DNA from 3 places in the Clostridium isatidis genome. Region 2 is predicted to be linked to each of the others. Evidence: a T-box and tRNA genes for the amino acid it is inferred to sense, from the RefSeq annotation. Region 2 holds a T-box; the other regions hold tRNA genes.
What was found. A T-box is a leader RNA that pairs with one kind of tRNA and senses whether it is charged. The one in region 2 lies ahead of argS (arginine--tRNA ligase), so its partner is inferred to be a tRNA-Arg.
Positions count from the first base shown of each region.

Region 1: it has a tRNA-Arg gene. The T-box ahead of argS (arginine--tRNA ligase) is inferred to sense a tRNA for this amino acid. The anticodon was not compared.
Region 3: it has a tRNA-Arg gene. The T-box ahead of argS (arginine--tRNA ligase) is inferred to sense a tRNA for this amino acid. The anticodon was not compared.

Region 1 is NZ_CP016786.1:2,787,851-2,793,686, forward strand. It holds gene BEN51_RS13195 (thymidylate synthase) at 1-128, shown strand, start outside; gene BEN51_RS13200 (dihydrofolate reductase) at 128-619, shown strand; RNA gene ffs (signal recognition particle sRNA large type) at 793-1,054, opposite strand; tRNA gene BEN51_RS13210 (tRNA-Ser) at 1,058-1,147, opposite strand; gene lgt (prolipoprotein diacylglyceryl transferase) at 1,238-2,005, opposite strand; gene BEN51_RS13220 (nucleoside deaminase) at 2,048-2,503, opposite strand; gene BEN51_RS13225 (HlyC/CorC family transporter) at 2,600-3,844, opposite strand; tRNA gene BEN51_RS13230 (tRNA-Arg) at 3,975-4,049, opposite strand; gene BEN51_RS13235 (lysophospholipid acyltransferase family protein) at 4,203-4,925, shown strand; gene BEN51_RS13240 (DEAD/DEAH box helicase) at 5,242-5,836, shown strand, end outside.
Region 2 is NZ_CP016786.1:1,917,714-1,923,549, forward strand. It holds gene BEN51_RS09105 (lysophospholipid acyltransferase family protein) at 1-691, opposite strand, end outside; gene BEN51_RS09110 (ComEC/Rec2 family competence protein) at 811-1,680, shown strand; gene BEN51_RS09115 (ribonuclease H-like domain-containing protein) at 1,741-2,439, opposite strand; gene BEN51_RS09120 (FeoB-associated Cys-rich membrane protein) at 2,771-2,926, shown strand; gene argS (arginine--tRNA ligase) at 2,967-4,658, opposite strand; T-box leader at 4,711-4,901, opposite strand; gene BEN51_RS09130 (site-2 protease family protein) at 4,976-5,614, opposite strand; gene BEN51_RS09135 (LCP family protein) at 5,787-5,836, opposite strand, start outside.
Region 3 is NZ_CP016786.1:36,759-42,594, forward strand. It holds gene BEN51_RS00155 (CCA tRNA nucleotidyltransferase) at 1-537, opposite strand, end outside; gene BEN51_RS00160 (L,D-transpeptidase) at 622-1,836, opposite strand; gene BEN51_RS00165 (DUF1189 family protein) at 1,993-2,751, shown strand; gene BEN51_RS00170 (sensor histidine kinase) at 2,859-3,755, shown strand; tRNA gene BEN51_RS00175 (tRNA-Arg) at 3,816-3,892, shown strand; gene BEN51_RS00180 (copper homeostasis protein CutC) at 4,035-4,787, shown strand; gene BEN51_RS00185 (Card1-like endonuclease domain-containing protein) at 4,864-5,836, shown strand, end outside.

The DNA of each region.
Region 1 (5,836 bases), 870 kb from region 2:
AAGACTTTGAAGCACCAAAACTTTGGATAAATCCAGAAATTAAAAACTTTTATGATTTTACAGTAGATGACATTAAGCTTATTGATTATAAACATCACGATCCAATCAAAATGGAGGTATCTGTTTAATGTTATCAATAATTGTTGCTAAAGCAAATAATGATGTTATTGGTGGAGATAATAAACTTTTATGGCATATATCAAAAGATTTAAAGCGATTTAAAGAAATAACAACTGGCCATACAATAATTATGGGAAGAAAAACCTTTGAATCACTGCCAAAAGTTTTACCTAATAGAAAACATATAGTAATAACTAGAGATAGAAACTTTAAAGTTGATTCTGATATGGTTCATATTGTTAATGATATTTCTACTGTTTTAGAAAAGTTTAAAGATTCTGATGAAGAAGCTTTTGTAATTGGTGGTGGAGAAATTTATAAATCATTACTTCCTTATTGTAAAAAAATTTATTTAACAAGAGTTTATAAGAACTTTGAAGGAGATACCATATTCCCTAATCTAGACTTAGAAGATTGGAATATCATAAATAAGTCTGAAATTTTCACTAATGAAAAAGATAATTTAAAATTTGATTTTATTGATTTAATAAGAAAATAAATAATAAAGAAAACGAGGGTTTCCTTTTGGGAAGACCCTCGCTTTCTTTGTCCTATTGTATGTTAATCCTATTGAAGAGTAACCTTATTTTAATAAACTTTTATTACTAAAATTATTCCATTCTCTACACATTAAAAAAACCCTTCTAACTAGAAAGGTCAGAAATTTTAAAACCGTGCACCTAGCTTTGACAATAGCTTATAGACGTTACTATGCAGTTAGCTCTGGCAAGATTGATCCATATCACACGCAGTAATTGCTTATCGCTGCTTCCTTCCGGACCTGACGAGGTTCACACACTTACGTCGTATGGGACCTTGCCATCAACACCACTTACATAGGCAGGCTCTATAAACTAAGGCCTAGGCTAGGAATTCAACCCCACTATAGCGGATTGTGGGTTACAGGGCACCGCTAACTCCCCATCTAGCACGGCATTGGCGGAGAGAAGGGGATTTGAACCCCTGATAGAGTTGCCCCTATACACGCTTTCCAGGCGTGCTCCTTCGACCACTCGGACATCTCTCCATAATATATAGCACTATTAAATTAAGCTACTGCTATATATTATCATATACTTTTTTATATTGCAACCTTTATAGCGACAGTAGTTTTTTGTTAATAATGAACTTTTTTTCTTTTTATCCATAGAATTAATATTATTCCAAGAATTATTGATATTAAACTTACAATTTGAGCTGTCCTTAAACCAAAGACCATTAAACTATCTGTTCTTAAGCCTTCAATAAAGAATCTTCCTATAGAATATAAAATTCCATAGCCAGCTAATACTATTCCATTATCTTTTTCTTTCTTTTTAAGAACTAATAATACTAATACTATACAAACTAATAAATTCCAAATGGATTCATATAAAAAGGTTGGGTGATAATAAGCACCATTTATATACATTCCTCTTTGAATAAACTCAGGAAATCTACTAATAAATTCCTTTGTAACTTCTCCTCCATGGGCCTCTTGATTCATGAAGTTTCCCCATCTTCCTATAGCTTGTGCTAAAATAACCCCCGGCATTATTACATCTACATACTCAAGGAAGTTTATCTTTCTGTACCTTGCAAATAAATATCCTGAAATTAAAGCTCCTATTACTCCCCCGTGAATTGCCATTCCGCCATTTCTTATATTTATAACATCTATAAAGGAATGATAACTTTCGATTTCAAAAATAACATAATATAATCTCGCTGTAATTATTGATACTGGAAATACTACTAAAAAGGCATCCACTATATTTTCAAAATTAAGTCCTTTTTTCTTAGCTAAAATATTAGCTAATATTAAAGCCGCTACAACACCAATAGATATGATTATTCCATACCACATAATCTCTATGCCAAATATCTCAAAAGCTACTCTATTCATATTTATCACCTTGCCTTATTTATTATAAAATACATGTTATTATTATAGTTTATTATCAGCTCTATTTCTAGTATTATAGAAAAAATCTGTAAGCAGCTTACTACAACTTTCACTATATAACCAATTTACTTTAACATACCAGTTAAAAATATTGTAATCTATCAAATTGATTATAGAGCCACAGGCTCCCATATCTCTATTAAAGGTTCCTATATAAAGCTTAGATATTCTGCTTTGAGCAATAGCAGCTGCACACATTGGACATGGCTCTAAAGTAACATACATTTCTGCTCCCTGAAGCCTCCAATTACCTAATTTTTTACAGGCTTCTTCTATGGCTAAAATCTCTGCATGAGCAGTTGGCTTGTTTAGAGTTTCCTTTAAATTATGAGCTCTAGATAAAATTTCTCCATCCTTAACAATAACAGCTCCAACAGGTACTTCTCCCTTATTATATGCAATTTGAGCCTCTTCTAAGGCTATATCAATATAATCCATAAAAATTTCCTTTCCATAAAAAAGAGCTGTAACACAACTTATGTTATGAAACAACCCTGCTTTTAAGTTAATTATACATTGTCAACTTTGAATTATTTAAGTAAAAATTCTCACTTTCTTGACTCTATTTCTATCCACTTTCTCTACAATAAATTTAATATTATTATATTTGACTTCTTCCTTTTCCTTAGGGATTCTTCCTAATTGCCCCATTACTAAGCCACCTATAGAATCAAATTCCTCTGATTCCATATTAACTCCTATAAGCTCTGATATATCATCTAGTTTGGCACTTCCATCAACTATATATTCATCTTCTTTTACTACTATTATTTCATCATCATCTTCTTTATCATATTCATCTTCTATTTCACCAACAATTTCTTCAATTAAGTCCTCTATAGTTACTATACCAACAGTACCACCATATTCATCTAAAACTACTGCCATATGATTTCTTGTTTTCTTCATTTCATTTAATAGTTCAGATATCTTCTTATATTCAAAGGTGTAATATGGTTCTCTTATATAATCTAAGACATTAAAATTTTCATTAGGATTATCAACTAAAATAAGATCCTTTATCCCCAATATTCCTATGATATCATCTATCTTATCTTTATATATAGGTATTCTTGAAAACTGCTCTCTTTTAATGACTTCCATAACTTCTTCATAATTAGCATCAGAAGGCAATGCTACAATATCAACTCTTTGAACCATAACATCTCTGACTTGAGAGTCTGCAAATTCTATAACATTAAAGATCATTTCTTTTTCAACGTCTTCAAGAACGCCCTGCTCTTCGCTTACTCCAACCATAGTTTTTATTTCTTCTTCTGTTATAAATTGTTCCCTATTGTTAGCTTCTCCTCCTAATATTTTTATTAATAAGCCAGAAACCTTTGTAAAAATTGTTACTAACGGATTAAATATTATTACTAGAATACTGATAGGTTTTATTACTGCCAAAGAAACTTTTTCTGAATTTAGTTTTGCTAAAGATTTTGGAGTTATTTCCCCAAATATTAGTACCAAAACTGTCATAATTGCAGTTACAAATCCTATTGAACCTTCACCAAAAGAAGAAATTGCAATTGAAGTTGCTATTGAGGATGCTGCAATATTAACTATATTATTACCGATTAAGATGGCACTTAATATCTTACCAGGATCCTCTAGTAACTTTTCTATTAGTTTTGCTCCTTTTACCTCTTCATCTACCATATGCCTTATTCTAATTTTACTTAAGGCCATTAAAGCTGTTTCTGACATGGAGAAAAAGCCCGATAAAATTAATAATACTATTAGTAAAATTATCTGCCACGTGTAACTGTCCAAACTATTCCTCACTCCTAAAATAAATATATTCTTATATAAATATTATACCATAATTTATATTTAATTCCTTTTATATAAAAAATAAAAGATAAAAGCCCACAAATTTCTTATTAAAATTTGCAGACTTTCCTGGTATCCCCAACAGGAATCGAACCTGTATCTGTCCCTTAGGAGGGGACCGTTCTATCCATTGAACTATGGAGACATATTTATTAAATTTTATAATTTTATATTATTATAACATTAAAAATATGTCAATGTTTTATAAAATCATATTTTTATATATATCAGCTTTTATAGATACTAACTTTGATATATACTTAATTTATGGAAATTATGCTTGAGAGGGTGGAATTATATGATTAGATCTATTATTTGGTATTTATTCTTTTTTATAAGCTTATTAATTAGTATGCCTTGGGCAGTAAAAGCAAAAAACTTAGATAAGAAAGGGTTACTTGAAAAGAAAGATAAGCTTGTAAATAAAGTAACCAAGCTTTGGGCTAATTGCCTTTTAAAAGTAGCTGGAGTTAAAGTTAATGTCTATGGTCTAGAGAATCTTCCCAAAGATAGAACTGTTTTATTTATTGGAAACCATCAAGGAAACTTTGATATTCCAATTTATATTTCAAAAATACCTACATTAAAAGGATTTATTGCTAAAGTTGAAACCGAAAAAATCCCTGGAATAGTAACTTGGATGAAACATATGAATTGTGTTTTTATGGATAGAAGCAGCTTAAGAAAATCAAGTGAAGCTATAGTTAAGGGTATAAAGATTTTAAAAGATGGTCATTCTTTAGTTATTTTCCCTGAAGGAACTAGAAGTAAAAGTGATAATATGGGAGAATTTAAGGCTGGCAGCTTTAAACTTGCTACAAAGTCTAAAGTTCCAATAGTTCCTGTCACCATTAGCGGATCTTATAAGATAATGGAAGCTAATAAGAAAAAATGGATTATAAAACCTTCTATAGTTGATCTTTATATTCATAAAGCTATAGAAATCTCAGATTTATCAAAAGAAGATCAGGAAGAACTTCCTAAAAAAGTTAAAGAAATTATAGCTAGTAAATTAACATAAAAAGAATAGATTTTTACAAAATATATAAAACTATCTATTATAGATATAAATTATATTTTGTAAAAATCTTTTTATTTTAAACTTTTTACTGGTTTAATTGCTTTATTATAACATTAATTTTTCCTTTAAAACTAAGGATTTATATTAATTAACAATTGTAATCATTTAAATATACATTTTATTCCGTTTTATAAAAAATAAATTCTTTTCCTAGGAAATAATTCGAGCATAAATCCTAATTTTAGTGTATACTAAGTAAGTTGATTAATGATAATATATTAATCATAATTTTTTATTAATAGAAAGAGGATTTTGAATGAATGAAATTAAATTTAGTGATTTAGGGCTTAAGGATACCCTTTTAAAATCTATAACAGAAATGGGTTTTGAAAAACCATCTCAAATACAAGCAGAAGCTATTCCCATTGCTTTAGAAGGATATGACATTATAGGTCAAGCTCAAACAGGTACTGGTAAAACAGCTGCCTTTGGCTGTACTATAATTAACGGAATTTCTAAGAAAGATGGACTTAGTGCTATAATACTATCTCCAACAAGGGAATTAGCTATTCAGGTTCATGATGAGCTTAGAAGATTATCAAAATATGATAACTTAAATATATTAGCTATTTACGGCGGAGATTCAATATCGTATCAAATAAAAGCATTAAAAGGAAATGTAAATATAGTTGTTGGTACTCCAGGAAGGTTATTAGATCATATAAGAAGGAAAACTTTATCTTTAGATAATATTAAATATTTAGTTTTAGATGAAGCTGATGAAATGTTAAATATGGGCTTCATAGATGATCTAGAAGAAATAATTAAGCAGGTGCCATCAGAGAGGCAAACTTTACTATTTTCAGCAACAATGCCTGATCCAATTAAAAAGCTTGCAAAACGTTATTTAA
Region 2 (5,836 bases):
CAATTATACTTCTTATTCTTTCTGGAAGTTCTCTTTCTTCTTCCTTAGTAAGCTTATCAGTGTAAATAGGTTTTGAAAAAGTTACTTTAATATCTACTGCTTTAAACTTCCTATTTTCTTCATAAGCTTTGTATGCTCCTTCTATTGCAACAGGTACAACAGGAGCCTTTGCCATAGTAGCAAGTTTTAAACTACCTTTCTTAAATTGTCCCATCTTTCCATTCTTACTTCTCGTTCCTTCAGGAAAAATTGCCATACTATAACCAGCTTTTATGTTGTCAGCCCCTTCTTTTATAGCTTTCAAGCCCTCCCTAACATTTTCCCTATCTAATGCTACACAATTATATTCTTTCATTAAATAACCTAATACAGGAGTATTAGACATTTCTTTTTTAGCAATAAACCCCATACATTTGCCTACTGAATTTATTAATATTGGTATATCTAAAATGCTTGTATGATTTCCTATATAGCAGCATGGGCCATCAGGAATATTCTCTTTACCTAATATTGTAATCTTCATTCCTATTGTTTTTATTGTAAATTCAGCCCACTTTTCTCCAATTTCAGCACAGTAATCTTTTGCTGCCTTTTCACCCTTTGTTTTTTTTATATATTTATGTTTTAATATTTTGCATGGCATTATGACAGCCATATAAAATCCATAGTTAATATACTTTAAAATATTCATTTACTCACCACCATAATTTTTCTATGTTTATTATAATGTTATTTCTTTCTTTCTTCAATTATATTTTCACTTTGAAATGTCCATAATTACAAAAAAAAAGCTTTTAAGGAGTATAAAAATTGCATAAGAAATATCGTTTTTCCATTATTATCACATTTATAATTTTATTCTCAGTATTTTTATTTTCAAAAATTTATTCAAAAAAATTGATTTATGATATAAGTTCTGAGAATATGATAGTTCACTTTATAAATGTAGGACAGGGAGATGCCATCTTAATACAGGTGAATAATAAGAACATGCTTATTGATGCTGGTCCTGTAGATGCAAAGGATAAACTATTCGATTATTTATCCTCATTGAAAATTAAGCATTTAGATTATGTAATAGCAACCCATCCTCATGAAGATCATATAGGAAATATGGCTTACATAATTGATAAATACAATGTATTAAATTTTTATGCACCTAAAATAACAAATAATACAAAGCCCTTTGAAACAATGATAGAGGCCTTGGTTAGAAAGGATTTAAAAATTAATGTTATAAAAGCTAATACAAATTCAATTTCTCTTGGAAATAATACTAAAACGGAAGTATTTTCTCCTATTTCTAATAGTTATGAAGATATTAACAATTACTCTCCTATTATTAAAATTACCCATGGGAAGATTTCCTTTCTTTTTACAGGTGATGCTGAGGAAATTGCAGAGAAGGAAGTGATTTGTTCAGGATATAATTTAAAATCTGACCTTTTGAAAATAGGCCACCACGGTTCCTCTTCTTCAACTAGTAAAGAATTTTTCTCAAAAGTAAATCCAAAGATATGTGTTATTTCTGTTGGGAAAAATAATAACTATGGACACCCTACTAAGGATGTCTTAGAAACTATTAAAAATACAAAAGTCTTAAGAACAGATATAAATGATACAATTGTTATTATTTCTAATGGAAAGTCTTTAAAAATGATAGATGCTCCTAAATATTAGGAGCATCTATCATTTAAGAATATCTTCTTAAATAAAAAATCTATAAAACTTAAACTTTTATTATGCTTCTTTATTAACTTCCTTTGAATTATCTTCAACTAAATTATCTACTTTATCTTTATTAATAAATTCCCTCCACGAAGTATAAATATAATATAAATTTGTAACATCTGCTTCATTATATAAAAGTATTGTCTCAATTTTTTCTTTTGGCATTCTAATAATATATTCTCTATCTTTTAATACTTTATGAAAAGTTTTCGCTAAGTTTGAACCACTTATTAAATCTCTTTCTTCTCTCACTATTCCAAATTCTTTTTCTAAATTCTTAAGTCCTATGGAATGTTTCTTTTCTTTTTCATATTCCTTTTGAATATCAATATCTTGAAAATCTTTAGAAAAGTTAAAATCAATATTATATTTTTCAAAAAGATAATTTATTACTGTATAATCATTATTTCCTGAAAAAGTAACTATAGCACTTTTGCCTTTTCTTTTCATTTTAATAAAATATTTTTTTGCTAAATATAGTATTTGAACTACTTCATTTTTATTCTCTATCATATATTGAGTAACATGCAGCTTATTATTTTCATAAATACAGGCTCCAAAAACACCAATACATTTAGGTTTTTTGTAAACGTAATGCTCTAAATCAAAAAATATAAGCTCTTCCGGTGTTTTATTAATATCTTCCGTCCTCAGCATATATTCTTCAAGTGTGGGCTCTACTTCTATTATATTTTCTCGAATAATCACATTACCACTCTTTCTTCCTTATCATTATCACCTTGTATTATTATTATCTTATAACATTATATCATTTTTAATTTAATATAAGAATATGTAATATATAAAAATTATATAGTTATATATTATGTAATATATAATATATTTTACTCTAATGAGCAATTTTTAATTTTTATTTTTTATAATAAAACATTACCAGCTCAAAAAATATTGACTAAAATTTTACAATTAGTTATACTATTTATATGATAATGATTTTCAATACAAATCCCGTTATATTTACTTTAAGATTTAACTAAGGATTTATATTTATAAAAAATTCTAAAAGAGGGTGTTTTTTATGGAAATATTAATAACTTTACTTATTGTTGCATTTGCTATTTCAGTTCTTTATAAAAACTTTAAAAAAGCCTCAAAAGGTGGCTGCAGCTGTAGTGATAAAAGTTCAGCTAATTGTTCAGGCTGTTCATCAAATATATCAATTACTAAACGTTAAAATTATAAAAAGATGCTGTAAAAATTACAGCATCTTTTTATTACATCTTTTCTACAACTTCAATTCCTAGTAAAGCTAATGCATTTTTTATAACTTGGCATGTAGATTTAACTAAGTTTATTCTAGCAATCTTTAATTCTTCATCTTCTAAGTTTAATACTGAGTGAGAATTATAGAATTTATTAAAGTCTTTCGCTACTTGAATTGCATATCTTGTAATAACAGAAGGTTCAAGCTTTTCTGTTGCTAAATGTATCTGATTTTCAAAACTTTCTAAAGTCTTAACAAGTTCAAATTCTTCCTTTGAAGTAAGCTTTGAATAATCTGCTTCTCCTTTAATTTCCCCAGCTCTATCTAATATACTATTTGCTCTTGCATAAGAATATTGAACATATGGACCAGTTTCTCCATCAAATGAAAGAATTTCCTTCCAATCAAATATAATATCTTTTTCTCTAGAATTTTTAAGATAAGTAAATAATATTGACCCAATTCCTATCTTTTTAGCTACTTCTTCTTTGTTTTCTAATTTAGGATTTTTTTCATTTATTACTTCTAAAGATTTTTCTATAGCTTCATTTATTAATTCATCAAGAAGAATCATTTCTCCTTTTCTTGTTGACATTTTACCAGTTGCTGATTTAACTGTTCCAAAACCTACATGGATACAATCCTTTGCCCATTCATGCCCAGCAAGTTCTAATACTTTAAATACTTGCTTGAAATGTAAGGATTGAGGTAACCCAACTACATATATAGATTTATAGAAATTGTAAGTTTTCTTTCTATAAATTGCAGCAGCTAAATCTCTTGTTGCATATATAGATGCACCATCAGCCTTTAATACAATACATGGAGGCATGTTATATTCATCTAACATAACAACTTGAGCTCCATTACTTTCAACTAAAAGTCCTTTATCCTTTAATTCCCTAACGACTTCATCCATTTTATCATTATAAAAAGCTTCTCCAGCATAGGAATCAAATTTTACATTAAATATATCATATATTCTTTCGAACTCTTTTAAACTTAAGTCTCTAAATCTTTTCCATAATGCTGTTGCTTCTTCATCTCTATCTTCTAAAGCTTTAAAATATGCTCTAGCTTCATCTTCTAAAGCTTCATTCTTTTCTGCTTCTTCATGGAATTTAACATATATTCTTAAGAGCTCATTTATAGCATTTTCTTCTAAGGCTTCTTCATTCCCCCATCTCTTATAGGCAGAAATTAATTTACCAAATTGAGTTCCCCAGTCTCCTAGGTGATTTAAGCCTTGAACTTCATATCCTTCTTTTTTAAATAACTTATATAAAGAATTTCCAATTGCTGTTGTAAAAAGATGACCTACATGAAATGGTTTTGCAATATTAGGTGAAGAATATTCAACACAAATTGTTTTTCCTTCTCCTATATTAGATGAACCATATTCATCTCCCTCTTTTAATATCTTTTTGATTGCATTTTTTGTAAATACGCTCTTATCTACAAAGAAATTCACATAAGGTCCCACATTTATTATTTTTTCAAATCCATCCTTATTTAATTTTACTATCAATTCTTCAGCAATCATATTAGGAGCTTTTCTAAAGGTTTTTGCTAATTGAAAACATGGAAAAGCATAATCCCCTAATTCCGGCTTAGGCGGTATTTCAATTAATTTTTCTATTGTTTCTAGATCAAGATCTATTTCTTTATTTAATAGTTCTGCTATTATCTTTTTGTAATCCATTTTTTCCTCCTTCAAAATATATACTTATAAATAAAAAATCCCCCTCTTAATAATAAGAGACGGATAATATTTCCGCGGTACCACTCTAATTGCATAAAATGCCACTCTATGCTTTAACGCAGCTAAACGACTATAAATAGTTATCTCAAAGGCTCTCTTCATATATTATATCTTATAAGGCTTCCACCATCCCCTACTCGCTTAAAGAATCTAATACACTACTCTTCTTCTCAACGATAATATTAATATTCTATTTTATCAAGCTAATTATACAAAAGCAGCAAAATTATTGCAAGAAATTTATTTAAATCTAAGCTTTAAATCATTCCAAACAATAGTCCAGCTATTTTTAAGAATAAGCCTTCTATTAACCCTGATGGTATCGCTAAAACATATTTACCTAAAACTACAAATGTTATCAAAATATAAAGCTGGTAATCATATATCATTCCCGAATATTTATAAAAATTTCTGGGACTTAAGTATCTAAATAAATCAAAACCTGCAAGTCCTGGTAATGGTAATAAATTAAATATAAATAAATTTATATTTATTTCTACTATAAACTTAAGAGCATAAGTTATAATCATAAAACTTGATACATTTAAATATATTCCCAACTTTAACCATAAAGTAAATATTAATGAAAATATAAAAGCAACTATTAAAGTAGAAAATAACGATGCATAGGTAACTTTAACAGCATCTTTATACCCATTTTTATAGGCATTAGGATTAGTTTCCACAGGTTTTGTCCATCCGAAGCCAGCTACTAATATCATAATAAATCCAATAATGTCTATATGATCTAATGGGTTTAAGCTTAACCTTCCTTGAAATCTCGGAGTTTTATCCCCTAATTTATCTGCCATCTTTGCCTTTGCATAGCCCTGAGCTGTAAAGGCTATTAAAATTCCTGGAATTACTAAAACTTTTTGTAATAAATAATTGTTCATAATTACCTCCTTACACTTGTATTATACCATAATTATGAAAATTAAATACTATTATATGTTAAATAACTATTAACAGTCATTTATAAAATTAAATATAAAAGTCCACAGCTAAAACTCTTTAATAATCTAAAGTTAAGCCTAGCTGTGAACTTTATACTAATGCTTTTTAATATCAATTCTGCTTATTGTCTATTGTATTAGTATTGGTATTTTCGGTATTAT
Region 3 (5,836 bases), 990 kb from region 2:
TCTATAGGTTTTTCTTTCAATTTCAAATTCTAGCTGGCAGCTAAATCTAATTGCTCTTAACATTCTTAAGGCATCTTCCTTAAAGCGTTTATCTGCATCTCCAACACATCTTATAATTTTATTATTAAGGTCGTCAATTCCATTAAAATAGTCAATTAGGCCTAACTTATCATTATAGGCTAAGGCATTTACGGTAAAATCCCTTCTTGATAAGTCATCTTTTATATCAGTTACAAAATCAACCCTTGATGGATGCCTGTTATCTAAATAATCCCCTTCAGTTCTAAAGGTAGTAACTTCATAGTTATTATTATTTATAACAACAGTTACAGTACCATGTTTAATTCCTGTTGGAATAGTTTTGCTAAATAAAGAAATAGTATCTTCTGGTTTAGCAGATGTTGTAATATCATAGTCTTTAGGATTTATATTAAGAAGAAGGTCACGGAGGCATCCTCCTACAATAAAAGCATCAAAATTATTTTTATAAAATTTATCAATTATAAAGTTTACATCCTCTGGTATAAAAATTCTCATAGCATAACCTTCCTTAATTAGTCTATTATAATCATATTATAATAAAAGAAAAATAAAAACCCCTATAGTAATAATAGAGGTTTATTAGTTAATTATTATTTTAGTTCCATTAGGAATATTGTCATAAAGCCATTTAGCGTCTTCTACACTAAGTCTTATACAACCATGAGAAGCAGGTTTCCCTAAGGTGTTATCTACTATTGTGCTTTGACTTTCATCAAAGGGAACAGAATGAAATAGGTAATCTCCCATAAATTGAACCCAATACTTAGCTCCTTGATTAAATTCAGGAGAGAAAAACCACTCTCCTCTATTTATTACTGAAAAAATACCTTTTGGAGTTTCCTTTCCTTCTACTCCAGTAGAAGAAATAAAGCTTTTTATTAAGGACCAATTATCTGTATTACCTTCATAAATATAAGTTTTCTGCTCATTTAAGTTTAAGTAAATAAGATAGTTGGTATTGCTGCTAATAGATAATGTATTTATATTGTTTATGGTAATAGCTTCTAAAATTGCGCTAGAAGTATATATATCTGCTTCAGAATCATATTCTTCCCTAAATAGTTTCAATGAGGATATTTTATTAGATATATCAGAATCGTTTTCTTCTATTAGCTTAGTGTCATGTTGGGATAGAAGGTTAATTGCATTTGTATAATATTTGTTTGCAGCTAATTTGTCTGCTTCATTTAGCAAGTAATTTTTATATTTAGTTTTACATTTTTCAATATAATCTTTAGCAATCGATTTTTCATCTTCAGAGTTAGAAGAATTAAAGACTAAATTGAAGTATTCAAAAGCTTTAGAATAATCTTCTGAATTATAGCAGTTAATTCCAAGTTCTAAATACTTTTCTGTTGTTTCAAGCTTTACCTCAGAGTTAATATTTGAGTTTGTTTCAATCATTTCTGGGTTTAATGCTGCTATTAATTTATCTAAGGAAGAATTTAAAATATTATATTTTTTTATTTCACTTAAAATAATGGTGGCTTGATTTTTAGTGATTTCTTCATTTTTTAAAGCATTGCATATTTTTGCAATAATTTTAGTAAAATAATTACTTAAATCATCTTGTAATTTATTTGATTTTAATGAAGTAATCATATTATTATCTAAGGTTTCTTTAGCTTCTTCAAATTTAGAATTATTAAAGAAAACATAGAATTCCTCAAGAGTTTTATTATATTTAACATTTAAGAATAAATTACTTATAAAAAGTGCCAAGAATAATGAAAAAGTAATAGAAAGAAACTTAAAAAAGGAAAAGTTTCCTTTGTGTTTTTTATGTTTAAACATTTTAAAACCTCCATATGATCTATGGTATAATTATTAACCAAAGATAAGAAGTTTAATCTTAAAATTAAAGGAAATTTAAAATGTGATAGGTTTATAAAGAAAAATATATATGTTAGAATCAATTAATAATGGTTGAATTATTAATTGGAGGATAATATGAAAGAAAAAATTAGATTTATAGATATGTTTAAGATAAGCCTTTTTAGCCCATCAAATTACAAGAAATTACTTAAATTAGGTATAGGCAGAATAGTATTATATTTATTTATTTTAAGTATAATAGTTGGAGTTCCCAATAGTATTAGTCAAGCTATGATTTTTAGTAAGGAACAAAGAGTGCTAGTTAATTCATTAGAAAATGAAGAGTATTCTTTTGAAATAAAAGAGGGAATACTTAATTATAAAAGTTCTCCAACAAAAATAGATATGGGGCAATATATTTTTTACATTGACGCAAATAAAGAATTAAAAGATATAGAATCTTTAAGAAATATATTAATACATAAAGATTATTCAGTTGCCATACTTAAGGATGGAATTGCAGCGGATTTTAATGGGGAAAAAATGAAGATAAATTATACAGATAATGGATTAGTAGCCTTAAACAATAAAGAATTAATAGAAGTTGTTAAATTTATGAATATAATTATTTATATTGGCATATTTATTTATATAATTGCAATATTTATTGGTGCAATAATTGATGCGATACTTCTTTCTTTTTTAGCATTTATAATAATTAGAGCACAAAGAATAAAATTAACTTATGATAGTATATTAAAATTATCTATATGCTCTATGACTTTACCAATAATAATTACAATAGTAAGTATATCAGGGTCTATAGGAATGTTTATTGGAGGGGCATATTTATTCTTAGCAATTAATAATATAAAAAGGGATATTTATATATAAGTCGCAAGAAAAAAATGGAAAAATATCTTGTAAATATTGTTAATAATTTTTTAATATGTTAAACTATTGTAAATGATTATTTTACAGGTATAGAGGGGAAACTTGTTATGATTGATGACAAATTATTAATGGAAAGCGCTATGAATAATAATCTTAATATAAATAATTATTTCTTAACTAAGGAATTAAATAATACAAAAGAAGAAGTAGTAAAAATCATAACAGAATTAGAAGAAAAAGAATCATTACAAGAAAATTTTTTACTTAATATTTCACACGATCTTAGAAGTCATTTAAGTGTGATTTTAAGTGTTATTCAGGTTATGAATTCTGGCAGCGTAAGCATAAATGATAAAAAAGCAAGAGAATATATATATACAATAAAGAAAAATAGCTTAAAAATGTTAAGGTTAATAAATAACTTAATAGATACAAATAAACTTAAGAATAATTATTATACTTTAAATAAAAAAAATATAGATATAGTTTCTATGATTGAAGGAACAGTAGGGTGTATAGATAAATATGCGAAGCAAAAAAATATACAATTAATATTTGATACAAATGAAGAAGAGTGCATTATGTCTGCAGATCCTAGTGTTATAGATAGAATAATAATGAACTTGATTTCTAATGCAATAAAGTTTACTTATGAAGATACTAACATATATGTAACATTAGTTATTAAAGATGGTTTTATAAAAATATCAATAAAGGATGAAGGGCCAGGAATTCCTAAGAAAGATCAAGAAAAAATATTTGGCAGGTATTATAGAATAAATGATATAAAAAGAGAAAACTCTGGCAGTGGAATGGGGTTAGATCTTGTAAAATACTTGGTTAAATCTCATAATGGTAAAATTGAATTAATCAGTGAAGAAAATAAAGGATGCGAATTTATAGTAACGTTTCCAATATTAATAGAAGAAGAAAAGGAAACACATCAAATTAATCAAGATAGCAGAATAGAAAGATTAGAAGTAGAGTTTTCTGATATTTATTAAAAAGAAAATGTTTGTTGATTTAGATACTAAGTTATGATAAAATAACTAGTGTTAAATTCTGCGGTGGTAGCTCAGTTGGATAGAGTAGCTGGCTACGAACCAGTTGGTCGGGGGTTCGAATCCTCTCCACCGTACCACAACCTTGTAAACATTGAGTTTACAGGGTTTTTTGTTTTTTAAGATTAAAAATTAATTCAATTAGAATTGTTGAAATTAAGAAAGAGCTATGTAATTATAAAAATATATAATCAGATTATTAGTATTGAAGAGGAGTTTATTATGGGTAAAATAATTGAGATATGCTGTGGTAGTTATTATGATGCACTTGAAAGTTATAAAGGTGGTGCAAAAAGAATTGAATTAAACTCAGCTTTGTATTTAGGAGGATTAACACCATCCTTAGGCTCTTTAAAACTTACAAAAGAAAATACTGACCTTAAGGTTATTTGTATGGTTCGTCCTAGGGCTGGTGGATTTACATACAATCAAAAAGATATTGAAGTTATGTTCTATGATGCAGAAATACTTATGGAAAATGGGGCAGATGGGTTAGCCTTTGGCTTCTTAAATGAAGATGCAACAGTTAATAAGAACCTAACTAAAAAAATGGTTGATTTAATTCATAAGTATAATGGAGAGGCAGTATTTCATAGGGCCTTTGATTGTGTAAAAGATCCAGAAAAAGGTATAGAGGAATTAATTGAAATTGGGGTTGATAGGCTCTTAACAAGTGGTTTAAAGGAAAAGGCCTGGGATGGCAGGGATATGATTGCTCACTTACAAAAAAGATATGGGGATAGAATAGAAATTCTAGCAGGCAGTGGAATTAATGAAAAAAATGCAGTCGAATTAATGAAGAAAACTGGAATTTATCAAATACATTCTTCTTGTAAGGCTTGGATAAATGATCCAACTGCTTCGGCAGCCAATGTAAGCTATTCCTATGCAAGTGTACCAAATGAAAATAAATATGATGTTGTTTCTATGGAGAAGGTAAAATCCTTAGTGAAAAGTGTACTAAATGAAGGATAAGATTTCCTTTTAGGGATAAGTTTCTATTTATTGGGTAAATTAAAAGTATATAATAAATAGAAAAGGAATTATATTTATGGAAGTAGATATTTTAATAAATTTACTAGAGGAACATAATGAAGGAAGTATTTTAGTTTCAAAAAAGTTTAAGCCTAGGGAAGTAATATTTTTATATGAGGAAAAAAATAAAAATATATTAGAAGCAATGAAAAATTATTATAAAGATAACCTTCCCCTAATAAAATTTAATGCTATTAAGATTAAAAAGGGAGAAGTGGAGAGATTAGAAGAAATAATAAGAATTAATAAAAATAAAAAGCTTTTAGTTAATTTAACTGGTGGAAGTAGAATAAACTCAATAATTTTATTAAATACATGCAAAAATTATAAAGTGAAGTCAATTTTTATTAATATAAAAGATAAAATTCTATATGTCATAGATGAAGATATAAAAATTATAAGGGAAGAATATGAAGACTTAGAATTAAGCAGCATTTTAAAGGCATCAGGCAAGGAAATAGTATATGATTCTAGTGAATTCCTTAATAATAAAAACTTAGAATATATAACTAAAAATATATATAAAAATTTAGACATATGGCACAAGTATAAGCAAAGACTTTATGATATAAAGGTGTTTAGTCATAGTGAAGAAGACAATAAAAGAATTATTATAAAAACAAAATTGTTAGATAATGATGAAAGGAAACTTTTAGATAAAATTCTATTAAAATTAAGGGAGATGCAAGAAATAGCTTTTAAAAATATTAGTGATAGTGAAATAGAAGTTAAATTTAAAAATGATTATTTAAAGCCTTTTATATTCAAAACAGGTACTTGGCTTGAATTTGCCACAAGATTAATAATAAGTGAAATTGAAGGTATAGATGAGGTTAAAAGCGGCCTAGTATTTCTTTGGGATTATTCTAATTCAATTATTAAAAACGAAGTAGATGTGGTAGCAGTAAAAGATTCTGTAGTAAGCTGCATATCTTGTAAAGATAGCGAAAAGTATGATGAAGATGCCTTAAATGAATTAAATGTATATG